Regions from separate parts of the Massilia forsythiae genome, predicted to be linked through region 1. Evidence: predicted binding sites of a transcription regulator. Region 1 holds the regulator's gene; each other region holds the start of a gene.
The links. The regulator LexA, encoded in region 1, represses DNA repair genes until DNA is damaged. The targets are predictions, from matches to a motif close to ACTGTATNNNNATACAGT.
Positions count from the first base shown of each region.

Region 2: a site for LexA is predicted at 2,441-2,458, ahead of recA (recombinase RecA). Genes of this name have one in related genera too.
Region 3: a site for LexA is predicted at 2,531-2,548, ahead of HH212_RS15680 (PA0069 family radical SAM protein). Genes of this name have one in related genera too.

Region 1 covers NZ_CP051685.1:3,462,591-3,467,715, forward strand. Annotated here, with positions in the region: gene HH212_RS14810 (cystathionine gamma-synthase family protein) at 1-479, shown strand, start outside; gene HH212_RS14815 (SEL1-like repeat protein) at 618-1,343, shown strand; gene lexA (transcriptional repressor LexA) at 1,512-2,177, opposite strand; gene rpsF (30S ribosomal protein S6) at 2,427-2,816, shown strand; gene priB (primosomal replication protein N) at 2,839-3,129, shown strand; gene rpsR (30S ribosomal protein S18) at 3,179-3,469, shown strand; gene rplI (50S ribosomal protein L9) at 3,504-3,956, shown strand; gene HH212_RS14845 (replicative DNA helicase) at 4,230-5,125, shown strand, end outside.
Region 2 covers NZ_CP051685.1:2,465,224-2,470,348, reverse strand. Annotated here, with positions in the region: gene HH212_RS10685 (DUF2889 domain-containing protein) at 1-491, opposite strand, end outside; gene recX (recombination regulator RecX) at 819-1,274, opposite strand; gene recA (recombinase RecA) at 1,295-2,377, opposite strand; gene HH212_RS10670 (response regulator) at 2,718-3,428, shown strand; gene HH212_RS10665 (sensor histidine kinase) at 3,467-4,966, shown strand; gene HH212_RS10660 (DUF4212 domain-containing protein) at 4,956-5,125, shown strand, end outside.
Region 3 covers NZ_CP051685.1:3,658,733-3,663,857, reverse strand. Annotated here, with positions in the region: gene HH212_RS15685 (GNAT family N-acetyltransferase) at 461-1,063, shown strand; gene HH212_RS15680 (PA0069 family radical SAM protein) at 1,116-2,468, opposite strand; gene HH212_RS15675 (tRNA-uridine aminocarboxypropyltransferase) at 2,574-3,224, opposite strand; gene HH212_RS15670 (NADPH-dependent FMN reductase) at 3,392-4,039, opposite strand; gene HH212_RS15665 (efflux transporter outer membrane subunit) at 4,486-5,125, opposite strand, start outside.

The DNA.
Region 1 (5,125 bases):
CCAAGTCGCTGCGCGACTTCGGCGCCTCGCTCGGGCCGGAAGCGGCGCACCACATCGCGGTCGGCGCCGAGACGCTGGCGCTGCGCATGGAGCGCACCTGCGCCAACGCGCTGGCGCTGGCGACGATGCTGGAAGCCGATGAGCGCGTCGCGGCCGTGCACTACCCGGGCCTGGCATCGCACCCGCAGCACGCGCTGTGCGGCGCGCTGTTCCGCAGTTACGGTTCGCTGTTCTCGTTCGAGCTGAAGGACGGCATCGACTGCTTCGACTACCTGAACCGCCTGCAGGTGGCGATCCCGGCCAGCAACCTGGGCGACACGCGCACGCTGGTGATCCCGGTGGCGCACACGATCTTCTTCGAGATGGGGGCGGAGCGCCGCGCCAGCATGGGCATCGCCGAATCCCTGATCCGGGTGTCGGTCGGCATCGAGGATACCGACGACCTGCTGGCCGATTTCGGCAACGCCCTGCAGGGCTGAATCCCGCAGCGCCGGTTTCGTAAAATCCGGTAAAGCGGCCGCTGCGGCGGCGCTTGCCGGTTGAGCCGTGGCCCCGCCCGGGTTATGATCGTGGCATCGTTTCCATTGCCGTCCGCGCCACCTTACGCCATTCCGCCCATGAAAATTGCCCTGTTGTGCGCCGCGCTGCTGTTCACCGACGCGGCGCTGGCCGACGAGCTGGCCGACGCCGATGCCCTGTTCGCCAAGAAAGCCTATCCGCAAGCGCTGCAGAAGTACACCAAGCTGGCGAATGCCGGCAACGTGACGGCCCAGCAGCACCTGGGCGAAATGTATTTCTACGGCGAAGCGGGCAGCGTCGACATGGCCCAGGCATCGCTCTGGTTCGGCAAGGCGGCTGCCAAGGGCAACGCGGTGGCGATCGCCTCGCTCGACCTGATGAAGCAGCGCGCCGCGCGCCGCGCCGACCTCGATTACTGGATCGTCAAGTATGACGGCTCGGACCTGCGCACCGACGAATACCGCTGCCCGGCGCCGCGCTTCCCGGCGATGTCCAAGATCAACGAGGAAATCGACCGCTACAGCGCGCGCATGCAGGCCTGGCAGGCCTGCCACAACCGTTTCGTCCAGTACCTGAACGGTTCGATGCCGCTGACCAAGCGCATCCCGGACGACATCGCCAAGCTGCTGACCAAGGACGAGATGGACAAGGCGACGGCGCACCTGGCGGACGTGGGACAGCGGATCTCGGAAGACACGCAGGTCGGCGGCAAGCTGGTGGTGGCGGATTTCACGGCATGGCGCACGGCGACCGAAGCCTACGTCAACGAGCACAACGAGATGGTCAAGAATGCGCCGCCGCCGGAGAAGGAGGAGCGGAAGTGAGGTTTGATGCGCCGCTGGTAACAATCATGCGATGCGTATGAACGTCGTCCCCGCGCAGGCGGGGACCCATACATCGCCAATGATGGTAGCTCAGCATGGGTCCCCGCCTGCGCGGGGACGACGTGCTGTGTTGCCCGCTATCGCTTCAATGGCGAAGAGCAGCGTGGATCAATGCCACGAACGCAGCAGTCCCACCGCCAAACCTTCCAGCACGAACTCGTCCGTATTCGGATCCACCGTAATCACCGGGAACTCCGGATTTTCCGGCAGCAGCTCGATGGTCGGACCATTCTGGCGGTAGCGCTTGACGGTGACTTCCTCGCCGATGCGGGCCACCACGATCTGGCCGTTCTTGGCGCTGTCGACCTTCTTGACGGCCAGGAAATCGCCGTCGCAGATGCCGGCATCGCGCATCGACCAGCCGCGCACCTTCAGCAGGAAGTCCGGCTTGGCCGAGAACATGGCCGGGTCGACGGAATAGGTGGCTTCGACGTGTTCCTGGGCCAGGATCGGCGAGCCCGCGGCGACGCGGCCGACCAGCGGCAGTGCCATCAGCAGCGCCGGCGGAATGGCCGGCAGCGGGATCGGCGCGGATACCGCCGGCACGGCCGACGGCGGCGTGCCGCCGAGCAGGCGGATGCCGCGCGAGGTGCCGGGAGAAATTTCGATCGCGCCTTTGCGCGCAAGGGCTTGCAGGTGTTCCTCGGCGGCGTTGGCCGAGCGGAAGCCAAGCTCTTGCGCGATTTCGGCGCGGGTCGGCGGGAAGCCGGTGTTGTCGATGGCTTCCTTGATCAGGTTGAGGATCTGTTCTTGCCGTGCGGTGAGCTTAAGCATGGGGGTGCGAGTGGGTATGAGGACAGACTGTATTTTTGTACAGTATGGCGTGGCGTGCAAGGGAAATTACACAATTGGCGCATCTTTTTTGCGCAGTCGCAGCAAGGAAGCGGTAAAAAGCGGGCTTATCACGAACGATAAAGCGATTGAGCGGTTGACTTTTTGCAGTTATAATAGCGGGCTTTCCCTTCCCACACTCGTCTTGACGCCGAGGTGGGCATTTGTTTAAACGTCCTCAAGGAGTGTTGCATGCGTCATTATGAAATCGTGTTTATCGTCCACCCGGACCAGAGCGAGCAGGTCCCGGCGATGATCGAACGCTACAAGACCACGGTCACCTCGCGCGGCGGCCAGATCCACCGCGTCGAAGACTGGGGCCGCCGTCAAATGGCTTACCAGATCCAGAAGCTGCCGAAGGCGCACTACATCTGCATGAACATCGAGTGCGACAACGAGACCCTGGTCGAGCTGGAAACCGCATTCAAATTCAATGATGCCGTGCTGCGTCACCTGACCGTGAAGATGAAGAAGGCCGAGACCGCGCCGTCGCCGATGATGAAGTCGGTCCAGCGCGAAGACGCAGCCAAGACCCATCGCGCCGAGCAGTCGGCCGCGCCGGCCGCCGCTGCCGCTGCCTGAGTAACGGGCCGACGCGCACGGGGTGAACGAGCTGTCGCTGGTTGCCAGCATCACGGAACGCGACACCCTGCGCTATACCCCGGCCGGCATTCCGATCGTCGGCGCGATCCTGCAGCACGGGTCGCAGCAGATGGAAGCGGGTGTGCAGAGGCAGGTCGAGTTCGAGATCACCGCGGTCGCCGCGGGCGAGATTTCGGGCCGCTTCGCCCACGCCGAACTCGGCGCAGTGCACCGCTTCACGGGATTCCTGGCCAGGAAAAGCCGTCACAGCAAAGCCCTGGTGTTTCATATCATTGATTTCAGTGCCGCCTAGCCGATCCAAGATCCAAGCGCGCACGTTTATATAGATACAGGAGCCAAAAATGGCATTCGGTAAAAAGTTCGACAAAAACAAAGCAAAAGAAAAACTGAAGCGCAAACAGCAGAACCCGCTGTTCAAGCGCAAGAAGTTCTGCCGCTTCACCGCCGCCGGCGTGGAACAGGTGGACTACAAGGACGTCGACACCCTGAAGGACTTCGTCCAGGAAAACGGCAAGATCATGCCGGCACGCCTGACCGGCACCAAGGCGCACTACCAGCGTCAAGTCGACACCGCGATCAAGCGCGCGCGTTACCTGGCCCTGCTGCCGTACACCGATCTGCACAACGCTTAATCGCGGTACGCAGTCAGAGAACCTGGAGAATAATATGCAAGTCATCCTGCTGGAAAAAGTCGTCAACGTCGGTAACCTGGGCGACGTGGTCAAGGTCAAGGACGGTTACGCGCGTAACTTCCTGATCCCGCAAAAAATGGCCCGCCGCGCCACCCAATCGGCCGTGGCCGAGTTCGAAGTCAAGCGCGCCGAGCTGGAAAAGGCCGCCGCCGAGAAGCTGTCCGCTTCGCAAGCCCAGGGCGAGAAGCTGAACGGCATGACCGTCACCATCGCCCAGAAGGCCGGCGTCGACGGCCGCCTGTTCGGTTCCGTGACCAACTTCGACATCGCCGAAGCCCTGAGCAAGCAAGGTTTCGCCGTCGAAAAGGCGCAAGTGCGCATGCCGGCCGGCCCGCTGAAGACCACCGGCGAGCACCCGGTTGCCGTCGCGCTGCACACCGACGTCGTGGTTGACGTCACCATCGCCGTCGTCGGCGAAGCAGCCTAAATAAATCGTCGTTCCATCAGTCTCGCAACTGATGCCGTCGTCCCCGCGCAGGCGGGGACCCATGCCGAGTAACCGAAGTCTCGCTGTCGAATACACCCTGGTGTGTCCGATGTAACGAGTTCCGGTGTTCAGCATGGGTCCCCGCCTTCGCGGGGACGACGCATTTGAAGTCGTCGAAAAGCGTCGTTTTTGGTACGCAAAAAACGTCGTTTTTATTTTTAGAAACTCACCAATCTTTTCAGCGGCCGGTGTCTAACGGGTATAATGCCGGCCATGAACACCCCAGCAGACCCGCAGATCGAGTCGCTCCGCATTCCCCCGCATTCCATCGAAGCAGAACAGTCCGTCATCGGCGGCCTACTGCGCGATAATGCGGCGTGGGACCGCATCGCCGACTTCATGCATGCGGAGGATTTCTACCGCTACGACCACCGGATCATCTTCGAACAGATGGTCCGCCTGATCAACTCGGGCAAACCGGCCGACGTGATCACCGTCTATGAGGCGCTGGTCCAGCTCGGCAAGGCCGACGACGTGGGCGGCCTCCAGTACCTGAATGCGATGGCGCAGAACACGCCGTCCGCCGCCAACATCCGCCGCTACGCCGAGATCGTGCGCGACCGCGGCGTGCTGCGCCAGCTCATCACCGTCGCCGACGAAGTCTCGGGCAAGGCCTTCAATCCGCAGGGCGCCGAGGTCAAGCAGATCCTCGACGAGGCCGAGTCGCGCATCTTCGCGATCGCCGAGCAGGGCGCGCGCGGCGCCCAGGGCTGGCTGGCGGTGCAGCCGCTCCTGACCCAGGTGGTGGAGCGCATCGACGAACTGTACAGCCGCGAAAACCAGGGCGAGATCACCGGCGTGCCGACCGGCTTCATCGACCTCGACCGCATGACCTCCGGCCTGCAGGCGGGCGACCTGGTGATCGTGGCCGGCCGTCCGTCGATGGGCAAGACCGCGTTTTCCGTCAACATCGGCGAGAACGTGGCGATCGAGGCCGGCTTGCCGGTGGCGATCTTTTCGATGGAGATGGGCGGCACGCAGCTCGCCATGCGTATGCTCGGCTCGGTCGGCCAGCTCGACCAGCACCGCCTGCGCACCGGCAAGCTGAACGACGAGGACTGGCCGCGCCTGACGCACGCGATCCAGAAGATGAACGATGCGCAGGTCTT
Region 2 (5,125 bases), 1.0 Mb from region 1:
AGGGCGTGGCAGCGGCCGAGTTCATAGGGACGCTCGGGCGAGGCATCGCCCGGGCGGCTTTCCATGGCGTCGTCGGACCAGGCTTGCAATGCCGCGGTGGGCAGGACCTGGGCCAACTCGGTCAGGTGCGTGCAGCCGAGGACGCCGGACAGGCGGTCCTTCAAATGCAGCCGGAAATGGTTCAGCAGCGACAAGCCGATCAGCTTCTGGTAGGCAGGGGCAATGGTGTCGCAATGGCCGGGAAAGGGCACGGCGTCGGAGGCGGCTTGCGCATCGACGATGGTCATGTCACGGTCAATCGTCACGCGCAGCTTGAGATCGTGGACCGGCACGCCGCCGGGGCGGTGACCGGACGGCAGTTCGATGTCATGCGGTTTTATGTCGCGGATGCAGGCGTCAAGGTCCCACAAACCATCGTCGCGTGCATACGCTTCAACGGTAATGGCGCGCGTATGCCGAAGCTGACGCGGAGCGGGTGAAGACAAGGGCATAAAAACCAATGCCGACATGCGGCGATAAAAGTATTGCAGCCGTGTGCCTGATGCACGTTGCCGCAGCTTCTACGGCAACAACCGCTCTTGCGGCGCTGCTTAAACCATGAAAGTTTAGCACAGCGCGCCAGCCATGTGGCGGTTGGAACGGCGATACCGGAATTATGAAGGGAAGATAAAAGAAATTCGGCCGACAAGGCCGACAGGCGGCGACACGGCCGAATAATCGATGCCGGCCAGCCGCGCAGCGGAGACAGGCCAGGACTGTGACGACAGAGAAATGCGCAATGAACAGCGCCTGCTTGCTGCGGAGATCGGCTTCCGCGACTACTCGTCGTCGTCCTCGCGCCCCTGCATCGCATTGCGTACGGCACCCTGGGAAAAACCGCGCGCCAGCATGAAGCGCATTTGCTTGCTGCGCTCGGCCGCATCCTGGGCGACGCGGCCGAACTTGCGCTGCCAGACTTCCCTGGCGCGCGCCAGTTCGGTGGAAGCGAGCTCGGATTTCAACTCGGCCAGGTCCTCCCCCTTCACGCCATGCTGCTGGAGTTCGGAGAGGACCCGGCTGTTGCCGTAGCGGCCGGCGCGGCGATGCACCAGCGATTCGGCAAACCGTTCCTGCGACAGCCAGTTGTTCTTTTCGAGGAAGTCGAGCAACGCCTCGACGTCGTCGCCTTCCTCGGCGTGGCGGGCCAGCTTGCGCCCCAGTTCGAGCCGGCTGTGCTCGCGCGTCGAAAGATACTTCAACGCGCGCCCCTTCAAACTGAGCTGCTGGCGCACCATCCGCTACCGGCCCCCGACGATTACTCTTCGACGGCCGTGGCGGCCACCGGGGCGGCAGCCTCGGCACCGGCCGCGACCGGCGGCAGTTCGCGCACGCCGAGGGCGGCACGGACCTTGTTCTCGATCTCGCGCGCCAGGGCCGGGCGGTCCTTCAAGAACTGGCGGGCATTGTCCTTGCCCTGGCCGATACGTTCGCCGCCATAGCTATACCAGGAACCCGCCTTCTCGACCAGCTTGTTGTCCACGCCCAGGTCGATGATCTCGCCTTCGCGCGACGTGCCTTCGCCATACAGGATGTCGAAGTGGGCTTCCTTGAACGGCGGCGCGATCTTGTTCTTGACGACCTTGACCTTGGTTTCGTTACCGATCACCTCGTCGCCCGACTTGATCGAACCGGTACGGCGGATGTCCATGCGCACGGAGGCGTAGAACTTCAGCGCGTTACCGCCGGTCGTGGTTTCCGGGCTGCCGAACATCACGCCGATCTTCATGCGGATCTGGTTGATGAAGATGACCAGCGTGTTGGTGCGGTTGATCGACGCGGTCAGCTTGCGCAGCGCCTGCGACATCAGTCGGGCCTGCAGGCCCGGCAGCGAGTCGCCCATGTCGCCTTCGATCTCGGCGCGCGGGGTCAGCGCCGCCACCGAGTCGATGACCACCAGGTCGACGCTGCCCGAGCGCACCAGCGCGTCGGTGATTTCCAGCGCCTGCTCGCCGGTGTCCGGCTGCGAGATCAGCAGCTCGTCCAGCTTGATGCCCAGCTTTTGCGCATAGCCGACGTCGAGCGCGTGCTCGGCGTCGATGAAGGCGCAGGTGCCGCCCAGCTTTTGCATCTGGGCGATGGTCTGCAGGGTCAGCGTGGTCTTGCCCGACGACTCCGGACCGTAGATTTCGACGATACGGCCGCGCGGCAGGCCGCCGACGCCGAGCGCGATGTCCAGGCCCAGCGAGCCGGTGGACACGGTTTGCACTTCCTCGACCGGCGTGTTGGCATCCATGCGCATGACCGAGCCCTTGCCGAACTGCTTTTCGATCTGCGCGAGGGCTGCTGCCAGCGCCTTGCCTTTTTCGGCTGCATTTACTGCGGTTTTCTTATCGTCCATAATTTTCTTTCAGTCCTAGAGTCAACCAAGATGTGGGCCGCTCGCGCGATTTCAATAGACAGTACTGTATAAAATCACAGTGGTTTTGGCAAGCTGTATTTGCGTCCGGCTTGACCGATCCGGGGAGCAGGCAACATCGAAAACCGCTGCCTGCCGTGCCGCCGGGAGAACACGCTATCCTTGCCGCACACCATATGGGGCCGCAGCGGCGCGCTTCAACCGCCGCTACCGGCGCGTCGCAGCGGTTTTAGAGGTTTATTTGTTGCGAGTTATCAAACACAATACACGCCGAGGCCAGGCCGCCCCCGCGTCCGCGCTTTCTGAACAATGGAGTGTCACCATGCGTATTCTACTTGCCGAAGATGACAGCGTCCTCGCCGACGGCCTGACGCGTTCGCTGCGCCAGTCCGGTTACGCCATCGACTGCGTCAAGAATGGCCAGGATGCCGATACCGCCCTGTCGACCCAGGAATTCGACCTGCTGATCCTCGACCTCGGCCTGCCGAAGTTGCCGGGCCTGGACGTGCTGCGCCGCCTGCGCGCGCGCGGCTCGCTGCTGCCGGTGCTGATCCTCACCGCGGCCGACTCGATCGAGCAGCGCGTGAACGGCCTGGACGCCGGCGCCGACGACTACATGCCCAAGCCGTTCGCCCTGTCCGAACTGGAGGCGCGCGTGCGCGCCCTCACCAGGCGCGGCCAGGGCGGCGGCTCCAGCACGATCCGCCACGGCCCGCTGGTGTACGACCAGGTCGGGCGCAGCGCTTCCATCGACGACCAGATGCTCGATTTGTCGGCGCGCGAGCTGGGCCTGCTGGAAATCCTGCTGGCGCGCACCGGGCGCCTGGTGTCCAAGGAGCAGCTGGTCGACCACCTGTGCGAATGGGGCGAAGAGGTGTCGAACAACGCCATCGAGGTCTATGTGCACCGCCTGCGCAAGAAGATCGAGACCGGCGGCATCCGCATCGCCACCGTGCGCGGCCTGGGCTATTGCCTGGAGCGCTATGCCGACGGCGCCCGCAAGACGGCCGACGCCGCCAACGGCGGCGCGTGAAGCGCTTCACGGCACGCCGGCCTCGTTCGCCGCATCCTGTGCCGCCACATCCGGGCGCGCCGGAACCGCTGTATTCTCCGCCGCGGCCCGAACCCGAGGAAAGCATCCAGCATTCGCTGTTCGGCGAAATCCTCGACTGGATGCTGGCGCCGCTGCTGCTGCTGTGGCCGATGAGCATCGCGATCACCTACCTGGTGGCGAAATCGATCGCCAACCAACCGTTCGACCATGCGCTGGAAGACAGCGTCACCGTGCTGGCGCAGCAGGTCAAGGAAGTCGGCGGCAAGGTGACGGCGCGCCTGCCCGGCAGCGCGCGCGACATCCTGCGCGCCGACGACGTCGACAGCGTGTACTTCCAGATCAGCGGGCCGCAGGGAGACGTCGTCGACGGCGACCGCGACCTGCCGCAGCCGCCGCCGGACGATGCCGAGCGCAGCGGGCGCGTACACTTCCGCAACGCCAGCCTGCACGGCGCGCCGCTGCGCGTGGCCTATGCCTGGGTCAATTTGCAGCCGCTGCTGGACCCGAACGCCGAGCCGCGCCTGGCCCTGGTGCAGGTGGCCGAGACGCTCGATAAACGCGCGCGCCTGGCCAACGAAATCATCAAGGGCGTGATTTTGCCGCAGTTCATTATCCTGCCGGTGATCCTGGCGCTGGTCTGGTTCGCCCTGTCGCGCGGCCTGTCGCCACTGGCGCAATTGCAGGAGCGCATCCGCGCACGCCCGCCGGACGACCTGTCGCCGATCGACTCGCGCCAGGTGCCGGAAGAGATTTCGCCATTGGTCGGCTCGCTGAACGACATGCTGGCGCGCGTGGCCCACACCATCGATGCCCAGAAGCGTTTCATCGCCGACGCCGCGCACCAGATGAAGACGCCGCTGGCCGGCATGCGCATGCAGTCCGAACTGGCGCTACGCCAGGTCGATCCCGGCGAGATCCACCGTTCGCTGGAGCAGCTGGCCAAGAGTTCGGAATCGGCCACGCGCCTGGTCAACCAGCTGCTGGCGCTGGCGCGCGCCGAAAACCAGCCGCACGCCGGCGCCGCCCTGGCGCCGCTCGACCTGGCGGCGCTGGCCAGAAGCGTGGTGCTGGACTGGGTGCCAGCCTCGTTCGCGCACGACATCGACCTCGGCTACGAGGACCCGGACGGCGAACTGGCGGTCGACGGCAGCGCCATCATGCTGCGCGAACTGCTGTCGAACCTGATCGACAATGCGCTGCGCTACACGCCCGCCCAGGGCAGCGTGACCGTGCGCGTGCGCGCCAGCTCCGGCCTGGCGCTGCTGGAAGTGGAAGACACCGGCCCCGGCATCGCCCCCGGCGAGCGCCCACGCGTGTTCGAGCGCTTCTATCGCATCCTCGGTTCGAACGCGCCCGGCTCCGGCCTCGGGCTGGCGATCGTGCGCGAGATCGCCCAGCAGCACGGCGCCGACATCGACATTTTCAATAATCCGCGCAGCACCCATAAAAAATTCCCGGGCAGCCTGTTCCGGCTGACGTTCCCGCCACCCGCCGTCCCCGACAACGATGCCGACTGACTCCCGCCCCGTCCCGGCGCCCTCCACACCGGACCCGAACCTCGAACACCTGCACATCGAGCGCATCCGCCAGGAGCGCGCCCGGCACTGGATACGTGCGCGGCGGCTGGTGACGATCCTGCTGTGCCTGTGGCTGGCGACCGGCTTCGGCACCGTGTT
Region 3 (5,125 bases), 200 kb from region 1:
GACTGCGCCGCGGCGGGCGGCCCGGACCCAGGCCAGGCTGCCTCCCTCGCCTGCTGCTCTTGCTGCGCCTGTTGCTCCTGCTGCCTCTGTTGTGACGGTTGTGCGGCTTGGCGCTGTTGTCCTGCCTGCTGCTCACCCGATTCCCGCTGCTTTCCTGGCGCTTGCTCCTTTGCCGCCCGTTGCTGTCCCGCCCGCTGCGCGTGCTCCACCGCGCTGCCCTGCTCCGCCATCTTTGTTCTCGTTATTGAAGAAATGGAAAGGCGCCATCGTAGCCGACCACCGCTGCCCGCACAACCCGGCCCGCGTGCGGCCCTGTCTCCCATTCATGCAAGCCGTAAAATCTTTATTTAAGATAACAAACAGGCAAGACACGCCGGGCCGCATCCGGCGTGTCGACAGCAACTTCTCGTCCGAGCCAAATCACTCGGGCCAACGCATACCTTGCTACAAAGGATCGCCAATGACGCACCTGGATGCCGGCGCCTACCTGCTGCGCCCCTTCGTTCCCGACGACGCGCCCGCCTTTGCCGCCGCGGTACGCGAATCGGTGTCCAGCGTCGGTCGCTGGATGGATTGGGCGCACGCCGGATTCAGCGAGCAGAATGCGCTGGACTGGTTCGCCGCCTGCGACGCCGGCCGCGCCGACGGCAGCAGCCATGAATTCGCCATCGTCAGCAAGGTCGAACGACGCCTGGTCGGCGGCGCCGGCCTGAACAAGTTCATCCAGCTGCACGCATTCTGCAACCTCGGCTACTGGGTCCGCACCAGCGCCCAGCGCCAGGGCGCGGCCAGCGCCGCCGTCGCGGCACTGGCGCGCCACGCATTCCAGTCACTCGGACAAGCGCGCGTCGAGATCGTCGTTGCGGACGGCAACGCCGCCAGCCTGGCCGTGGCGCGCCGCTCGGGTGCGCAGCACGAGTGCCTGGCGCGCCGCCGCCTGCAACTGCGCGGCCGTGCGGTCGATGCGCACATGTTCGCCTTGATTCCCGAGGACTTCCCCGATCTCCCTACGCACATCGCTGCGCTGCGCTGCGCTCCCGGGCACACGCGCTCGCCGGCTTGACTACACCGCGGCGGGCCTGGGCATTTGCCGTTCGGGCCGCCAGCGGATGCCGTCAGAACAAGTCCATCTGCGCCGCCTCGGCGATGGTCTGCTTGGCTGTTTTCGGCACCACCACCGGCCGCCGGAATTGCTCACCGTCCAGCTTGTTGAAACGGCTGGTATAGCCATCCAGCCCGAGGCGCTTGACGGCCTTGGTGAAGCGCTGGCGGATCAGGTCGGCCCAGACGCCCTCGCCCGTCATGCGCTTGCCGAAGTCGCTGTCGTACTCCTTACCGCCGCGCATGTCGCGGATGCGGTTCAGCACGCGCTGGGCGCGGTCCGGGAAGTGGGTTTGCAGCCATTGCTGGAACAGCGGGTTGACTTCCCACGGCATGCGCAGCACCGTGTAGTGGGCGCCGACGGCGCCGGCATCCCTGGCCGCTTCCAGGATGCGCTCGATTTCCGGTTCGGTGACGAAGGGGATGATCGGCGCCACGCTGACGCTGACCGGGATGCCGGCCTCGGTCAGCGTGCGGATGGCGCGCAGGCGCCGCGCCGGCGCCGCCGCGCGCGGCTCCAGCGTGCGCGCGATCTCGCCGTCCAGCGTGGTGAGCGTGATGGCGGCGCAGGCCAGGCCCTGCTCGGCCATCGGCGCGATCAGGTCGATGTCGCGCTCAATCAGGGCCGACTTGGTGATCAGGCCGTACGGATGGCGGCACTCGGCCAGCACTTCCAGCACCTCGCGTGTGATGCGCTTGTTCCGTTCGCAGGGTTGATAAGCGTCGGTGTTGACGCCGATGGCGATGTTGTGCGGCACGTAGCCGGGACGCGCCAGTTCCTGGCGCAGCAAATCGGCCGCGTTGACCTTGGCGAACAGCTTGCTTTCGAAATCGAGGCCGGGCGACAGGCCGAGGTAGCCGTGCGACGGCCGGGCGTAGCAATAGATGCAGCCGTGCTCGCAGCCCCGATACGGATTCAGCGACACGCCGAATGGGATGTCGGGAGAGCTGTTACGCGACAGGATCGAGCGCGCGATCTCGTCGGTCACGACGGTCTTGAGCGACGCGGCCTGGTCCTGGTGCTGGTCCCGAGCAGGCACCTGGCCGCGCGGCTGCGCCGGCGCCTGGACCGGTATCGTCCAGCCATCGTCGAAGCGCTCGCGGCCGTGCACCTCGAAGCGGCTCTGGATATTGGTGACGGCCCCGCGGCCCTTGATGGGCAGGTCGGGATGCAGGTCCAGCGCGAGGTTGGCGCCGCGGGCGCCGGCGCTGCGCAGCGCGGCTTCGGGCATGGCCGTGTCGGGCACGCGCGACACCGACCTGGCGACCGATCCGGACACCATGGCCGGCATGGCGGACCTGGCCGGCTTGGCAACCGGTTTCTTCGCTACCGGTTTCGGTGACTTGTCCGGCAAAAATGGCAACATCGCTTGCTCGTCAGGCAAGCTTACGCTCGTATTTTGACTGTCCACCACAGCGCCCCTTAAGTACTGTATGTTTATACAGTATAGTACGCCGATGCGAAGCGGGGTTCAAGCGCGGAATTGGGCGGCTTGTTGTTGCACAAATCCGTCGAATGCCGCCAGCAGCGGGCGGTAGCGCGCCGGCGCGCCTTCCAGCTGCGCCAGCGCGTGCACCGCGGCTTCCAGCGTCGACAGCTGGTGCGGCGCATGCGCCTTGCGGATTAGGTAGGCGGACGGCGGCGCGGCCTGCAACGCCAGGCGCGGCAGCCATTGCAGGGCCGGATTCAGGTAGAGCATCTTGCGGCTCTTGCGCCAGGTGGCGTCCAGCAGCACCAGTCGCAACGCCGCCGGCTGCGCATCCGGCACGGCATCATCCGGCGCAGTGACGCCCGGCGTGGCGACGCCCGGCGTGGCGACGCCCGGCGTGGCGACGCCCGGCGTCTCCGGATACAGCAGCAGCGGCGTGCGTCCGCCGCCATGCAGCAGCGTTTCCAGGTCGCCCGGTGCGAACGCCTCGCCGACGACGATGCGGCTGCTCTCCGGCAGGCACAGGTGCAGCAGGCGCGCGCTGTTCTTGGCGTTACGCACTTCGAGCGGATGCTGCAGGATCAGCAGCTCGACGCTGCTTGCCACCGGCGCCGCCCAGCGGCAGATACAGGCGCTTTGCGCGCGCAGGCAGGCGCCGCATTCGGGGCGGCGCGAAGGAAGAGGATCGGTCATGGACGGCGATTGTACGCCGCCCCAACGCAATGCGGCCGCCCTTAGAACCTATCTCAGTAGGCAGGGGGAAGCAAATGGTGATGCATGGCGAGCCATGCAAGGACGAGCAACGCAGCACCTGTTTGTCAGGCGCACCAGTAGCGACTCCGGACTACTGAGATAGGTTCTTACATGCTGCCGACCCGGCGTCCCGGCGGCGGCGCCTCTGCCGCCAGTTCCGGCGCCAGCTGCGGCGCGTCCGCCAGCGCCGGTTGCTCCGCATCGTGGCGCAGCGTCTTGAGGGCGCGGCTCCAGGCCACTACCTGGTCCAGCAGGGTGTCGAGGGCTTGCTCGTGATGCTCGCGCGGCTTGAAGGCGTGCTCCTGCCAGTCGTCGCGCAGGGTCAGCATCACCTGGGCGCGCACGTCGGCCACCATCAGTTCGCCCATCACCAGGCGCAGGCTCTCGACCGCGCGCGCGCCGCCGATGCTGCCGTAGGAGACGAAGCCGGCCGCCTTGTCGTTCCATTCCTTAAACAGGAAGTCGATGGCGTTCTTCAGCGCGCCCGAGGTGCCGTGGTTGTACTCGGGCGTGACGAACACGAAGCCGTCGAACCCGGCGATCTTGGCCGACCACACCTTGGTGTGCGGCTGCGTGTATTGCCCCATCGACGGCGGCACCGGCTCGTCCAGCAGCGGCAGCTTGTATTCCTGGATGTCCACCAGTTCGAACACGGCGTCGCCGCGCATGCCGGCCACGTCCAGCACCCAGTTGGCCACATCCAGTGCGCGGCGTCCCGGGCGGGTGCTGCCGGCGATGACTCCGATCTTGATCATGTCGTTCTCCGATGTTGGTATTTCGTTATGACCATTCTAACGGGACGACGGCGTTGCTAGCGTTCGATTAGGATCGGTATAGGGGCCATGGTGGCTCAGTATGGGTCCCCGCCTTCGCGCACTGCTGTCCAAGATAATCGTTATCTCTGCTTTAACCCATAGCTCGTCGTCCCCGCGCAGGCGGGGCCCCATACTGAGCAACAGAATTCGTTACCATTGAAGCAACTGGAATATGTCAGAAATACCAATCGTGGATGCTCAGCATGGGTCCCCGCCTCCGCGGGGACGATGGTCTTCAGGCCAGCAATACTATCTTGGACAGTAGTGCGCCTTCGCGGGGAGTCGTTTCAGGCAGTGCCTGGAACGACGGTCTTTAGGCCAGCAATACTATCTTGGACAGTAGTGCGCCTCCGCGAAGACGAGGGTGGTGATGTCAGTGCTTGGTCTCAGGGGGCCGGCGCCGTCCTCGCAGGCGCCGCGGCGCCCCACCCACCCCCCAATGCCCGGTACAGGTCGACATGCGCGGCCAGGTAGCTGGCGCGCAGTTGCAGCACGTTGGTCTCGGCGCTGAAGTTGTTACGCTGGGCGTCCAGCTCTTCCAGGTAGGACGAGTAGCCGTTGCGGTAGCGGTTGTGTGCCACGCGCAGCGTTTCGCCGGTGGCGACGGCGCGCGCCTCGGATTGCTCGAGCTGTTCGCGCAGCCTCTGCACCGCGGATAAACCGTTCTCGGTTTCGGCGAAGGCGTTGCGCACTACCGCTTCGTAGGCGAACACGGCGCGGTCGCGCAGCGAGGCGGAAACGTCGGCCTGGGCGCGCAGGCGGCCGGCGTCGAACAGCGGCGCCAGGATGCTGCCGCCCACGCTCCACAGCGTGGTGCCGGAACCGAGCAGGTCCGGCAGGCTGTGCGCGTAGCCGCCGACGGATGCGGTCAGGCGCAGCGACGGCAGCATCTGGTCGCGCGCCACGGCCAGATTGGCGTCGGCGGCGGCGATGGCGCGCTCGGCCTGGGCGATGTCCGGACGGCGCCGCAGCAGCGCCGATGGCAAACCGGGCTGGATCGCCGGCGCGCGCAGTTCGTTCAGGGTG